Regions from separate parts of the Paenibacillus sp. FSL H8-0315 genome, predicted to be linked through region 2. Evidence: a T-box and tRNA genes for the amino acid it is inferred to sense, from the RefSeq annotation. Region 2 holds a T-box; the other holds one or more tRNA genes.
What was found. The T-box of region 2 lies ahead of metG (methionine--tRNA ligase). A T-box ahead of a tRNA ligase gene usually reads a tRNA of that ligase, here a tRNA-Met.
Positions count from the first base shown of each region.

Region 1 (2,361 bases), 3.7 Mb from region 2:
TAGTAAGACCCCTTGAAGACGACGAGGTAGATAGGTTGGAGGTGGAAGTGCAGCAATGCATGGAGCTGACCAATACTAATCGGTCGAGGGCTTATCCTAAAAATACCCCAAAAAGTGAAGAAAAGGCTGCGAAGCTAATTCCGAATACTTTCCGGGGGCCCCGAAGAGATGACGGGCGACGCAAATTCAATTCGGATTCAGTTTTCAGGCGATTAAGCCTGAGCATTTACGCTGTAAATGCCCGTTTGGTGGCGATAGCGGAGGGGTTCCACACGTACCCATCCCGAACACGACCGTTAAGCCCTCCAGCGCCGATGGTACTTGGACCGAAGGGTCCTGGGAGAGTAGGACGCCGCCAAGCGGACAACCACATTACCCGTGGTATTTTTTTTGCCCTTAATATTAATATGTCTTAGAAGGGCCTTTAGCTCAGCTGGTTAGAGCGCACCCCTGATAAGGGTGAGGTCGGTGGTTCGAGTCCACTAAGGCCCACCATATTCCCTGATAGCTCAGTTGGTAGAGCACTCGACTGTTAATCGAGTTGTCACAGGTTCGAGTCCTGTTCGGGGAGCCATTTATGGAGAGGTGTCCGAGTTTGGCCGAAGGAGCACGATTGGAAATCGTGTAGGCGCCACAAGCGTCTCGAGGGTTCGAATCCCTCTCTCTCCGCCATAAAATTATTAGCATGGCCCGTTGGTCAAGGGGTTAAGACACCTCCCTTTCACGGAGGTAACATGGGTTCGAATCCCATACGGGTCATATCATGGAGGCTTAGCTCAGCTGGGAGAGCATCTGCCTTACAAGCAGAGGGTCGGGGGTTCGATCCCCTCAGCCTCCACCATTTTTTTTCACTGACGCGGGGTGGAGCAGCCCGGTAGCTCGTCGGGCTCATAACCCGAAGGTCGCAGGTTCAAGTCCTGCCCCCGCAACCAATTTACTCTTATACATTATGTTTAGGGATAAGCTGGTATGGTGAAAATGAATAGTATATACTAATTAATGACGCGGGGTGGAGCAGCCCGGTAGCTCGTCGGGCTCATAACCCGAAGGCCGCAGGTTCAAATCCTGCCCCCGCAACCAATTTACACTTATGCATTATGTCTATGGAACCGTGGTGTAGTTGGCCTAACATGCCTGCCTGTCACGCAGGAGATCGCGGGTTCGAATCCCGTCGGTTCCGCCATTTAGTTAATTATTATTGGGGATTAGCCAAGCGGTAAGGCAACGGACTTTGACTCCGTCATGCATAGGTTCAAATCCTATATCCCCAGCCATTTATGAGAGCCATTAGCTCAGTTGGTAGAGCACCTGACTTTTAATCAGGGTGTCGAAGGTTCGAGTCCTTCATGGCTCACCATTTTCTTTAAAGTGTGCGCGTGTGGCGGAATTGGCAGACGCACCAGACTTAGGATCTGGCGTTTCACGACGTGGGGGTTCGAGTCCCTTCACGCGCACCATGTTTTTGCGGACGTGGCTCAGCGGTAGAGCATCGCCTTGCCAAGGCGAGGGTCGCGGGTTCGATTCCCGTCGTCCGCTCCATATAGATTTTGCGCCCTTAGCTCAGCTGGATAGAGCGTTTGACTACGAATCAAAAGGCCGGGAGTTCGAATCTCTCAGGGCGCGCCATTTTTATTACTAAGCAGTTATAGTATTGTTAACGGGATGTAGCTCAGCTTGGTAGAGCACCTGGTTTGGGACCAGGGGGTCGCATGTTCAAATCGTGTCATCCCGATTTTATACCTTTGCGGGTGTAGTTCAATGGTAGAACTTCAGCCTTCCAAGCTGATAGCGTGGGTTCGATTCCCATCACCCGCTTATAAAGAGAAACACCTGCCGGTATTAGGCGGGTGTTTTTTTGTATAGTTAAGCACGTATGGATACAATAGGAACTAGAGATTTTATTTGAGGAGGGGCCAATGTTTGAATTTGAAGCAAGGTTAGTCAGACCAGATACGAATGGGAGTTGGACATATCTTACGGTTCCTTTTGACGCTGAACAAATATATGAAACTAAATCAAGGATACAAGTTAAAGGAAGCCTGAATGACATTCCCTATAAAGGAACACTCATGCCGCATGGTAATGGGAAACATTTTATGGTCGTGAAAAAAGAACTGCGAGACTTAGCCCATGCTCAACCTGGAGATATAGTACGGGTGACAATGGAACAAGATCATCAATTGCGAGAGATAGAAGCTCCAGAAGATTTTCTGGACGCACTAAGCAGCAATGAGCAGGCAGAGGTGTATTATAACAGCTTGGCTTATTCCTATCGGAAGGAATATGTGAGCTGGATCGAAGGGGCGAAAAGACCGGAAACCAGAGCAGCAAGGATCCAGAAGTCAGTTAATAAGCTGGAAG
Region 1 covers NZ_JBBOTA010000001.1:4,274,536-4,276,896, forward strand. Annotated here, with positions in the region: rRNA gene MHB56_RS18515 (23S ribosomal RNA) at 1-99, shown strand, start outside; rRNA gene rrf (5S ribosomal RNA) at 245-361, shown strand; tRNA gene MHB56_RS18525 (tRNA-Ile) at 419-495, shown strand; tRNA gene MHB56_RS18530 (tRNA-Asn) at 499-574, shown strand; tRNA gene MHB56_RS18535 (tRNA-Ser) at 580-672, shown strand; tRNA gene MHB56_RS18540 (tRNA-Glu) at 688-759, shown strand; tRNA gene MHB56_RS18545 (tRNA-Val) at 766-841, shown strand; tRNA gene MHB56_RS18550 (tRNA-Met) at 856-932, shown strand; tRNA gene MHB56_RS18555 (tRNA-Met) at 1,004-1,080, shown strand; tRNA gene MHB56_RS18560 (tRNA-Asp) at 1,106-1,183, shown strand; tRNA gene MHB56_RS18565 (tRNA-Gln) at 1,200-1,274, shown strand; tRNA gene MHB56_RS18570 (tRNA-Lys) at 1,282-1,357, shown strand; tRNA gene MHB56_RS18575 (tRNA-Leu) at 1,373-1,457, shown strand; tRNA gene MHB56_RS18580 (tRNA-Gly) at 1,465-1,539, shown strand; tRNA gene MHB56_RS18585 (tRNA-Arg) at 1,550-1,626, shown strand; tRNA gene MHB56_RS18590 (tRNA-Pro) at 1,659-1,732, shown strand; tRNA gene MHB56_RS18595 (tRNA-Gly) at 1,745-1,815, shown strand; gene MHB56_RS18600 (YdeI/OmpD-associated family protein) at 1,917-2,361, shown strand, end outside.
Region 1: it encodes a tRNA-Met, which carries the amino acid that the T-box ahead of metG (methionine--tRNA ligase) is inferred to sense. The anticodon was not compared.

Region 2 (2,361 bases):
TTCTCAGGTCCATTGGCAATTAAGAAATAACGAATAGAATCTGGCTGATACCGCTCTAAAATATCAGGTACCCAGACCGCCCAATTTCGGCTAGTGGAGAATTTCTGCCCTTCAAGGGTTAAATATTCGCTAGATATAATCCTGTCCGGTAAATGCAGACCTCCTGCTCCTAATAACACAGCCGGCCATATTAAAGTGTGAAAAGGAATATTGTCTTTACCATGCACATAATAAGCGGTAATCGCCCCTTTTTCCTCTAACCAAAAATCCTCCCAGCTTCCTCCGGACTGTGCAGCCCACTGCTTACTGGCTGATAAATAACCACTTACCGCCTCAATCCAAACATAAATTTTTTTATCTTCAAATCCAGCCACAGGAACATCTACACCCCAAGACAAGTCTCTTGTTACCGCGCGGTCCTGCAGCTCTTCTTGTAAATAACGTTTGGTCAGTTTTATAGCGTTTTCTCTCCAAAATTGTGCTTCCTCTACATATTCCGTTAATTCAGACTGAAAATTAGATAAGCTAAGATAATAATGTTCTGTCGGCCTTTCTGTTGGTGTATTCCCACATAATTTGCAGACTCTGTCTAACAAATCGGCAGGATCTAGAATCGTAGAACAATAATCACATTGATCCCCTCGCGCCCGCTCACCACATACCGGACAAGTCCCTTCCACATATCTGTCTGGCAAAAAGCGCTGATCCACCTCGCAGTAACATTGCGCAATGGTTTTTTTATATAAATGACCATTCTCTAGCAGCTTTGTAAACAACGCTTGCACAACCTTATGATGCTGCTGTTGATCCGTTCGAGTATATAGATCATAACTAAATCCCAGCTGTTCAAAACACTTCAGAAACTCTTCATGATATCTGCTTGCAAAAGCTCCCGGCGTAATCCCTTCATTCGCAGCCTGAACTGCTACGGGTGTGCCATGGCAATCACTGCCTGATACATATAATACGTTATCCCCTTTGGAGCGAAAATATCGTGCCAGCACATCCCCAGGCAACACACTTGATAATCTCCCCAGATGTAAAGATCCATTCGCATACGGCCAAGCGCCACCTATAAACACATTACTCATTAACCTTCTCCTCCTTTTTTTAGACAACAAAAAAACTCCCATCCACAAAGGACGAGAGTTCTACTCACGTGTTACCACCTAATTTTATAAATGCCTCATGACATTTACCTCTTCAGGTACGACGTTAATTAACGTTTATACCCTAGCACTGTAACGGATGCAGGTTCCGGCGCAGCCTACAACCCATAAGGTTTCGATGCGCAGCTCTGAGACCATATTCCCAAGGGTTTTCTTTACTCCTTTTCAGCGACCGGAGCTCTCTGTTGAAAGAATTGCCGTGGTACTCTTTCTCTTCTTTGCTTTTACATATTCAAGTTAGAGAAAATAATACTCAATTTGTTGTTTATTGTCAATGTGAAACATCAAGCTCACTGTAACTTTTCCAGTTAATCTCCGTCTTTTATATAAATACGTTACAAGGAGGTCCCTCAGTGAAAAAAGTAAATTTGCTTACACTCTCTGTTCTTTTACTAGCAGGAGTATGGGGTTGTTCCGATCATAAAGTTAATTCTGTTCCCAAAAGTGAACCCTATACTTCCAAAGAAGCCATCAGTAGAGGGGATATTGTTTCTTTTGAAAAAGTGTACAACCTAGATAAATTCGAGAAATTTATAACTAATCTCTCCAGCAAAAAAGCAGACAATATACGCGTTACAAGTTACACAGATGAAGGCGATCCCATATTTAAGGATTTAAAATTTGACGGTAACGTGATTAATTACAGCTATGATACTTCTAATGATGCATTCGGTGGAAGCAACACAGGAGTCAGAACCGATACCTGCTCCGAAGTGACGAGTAAAAAAAGCACACAAGGTGAAATTATCTATTCGATCAGCGGTTGCACAAATAATGACTCTGAAATTGATTACTACCTTTTTCGCACAACAAAATGAAATACTGAAATAAAAAAGACCACCCAATCATAATACAATTGGATGGTCTCTGTACTTCATATTATTTCATGATTTTGCAAATATCATTGGTGAATTGAACAGGATCACTAACCTGTAGACCTTCGATCAACAGGGCTTGGTTGTACAGCAGGTTCGTGTATAAACCGAGCTTTTCTTTGTCGTTCTCTGCTGCCGCCTTCAAGGACTGGAACACTTCGTGATGGATGTTGATTTCGAGTACCTTATCCGCTTGCACCTCTTGGCCATTCGGCATCGATTTCAGGATTTTTTCCATCTCGATTGTCAGTTCACCTTCAGCAGAGAGACATACCGGATGAGTCTTTAAACGTTTGGAAGCTTTGACATTTTTCACT
Region 2 covers NZ_JBBOTA010000001.1:619,457-621,817, forward strand. Annotated here, with positions in the region: gene metG (methionine--tRNA ligase) at 1-1,091, opposite strand, end outside; T-box leader at 1,136-1,397, opposite strand; gene MHB56_RS02520 (DUF4362 domain-containing protein) at 1,523-1,987, shown strand; gene htpG (molecular chaperone HtpG) at 2,049-2,361, opposite strand, start outside.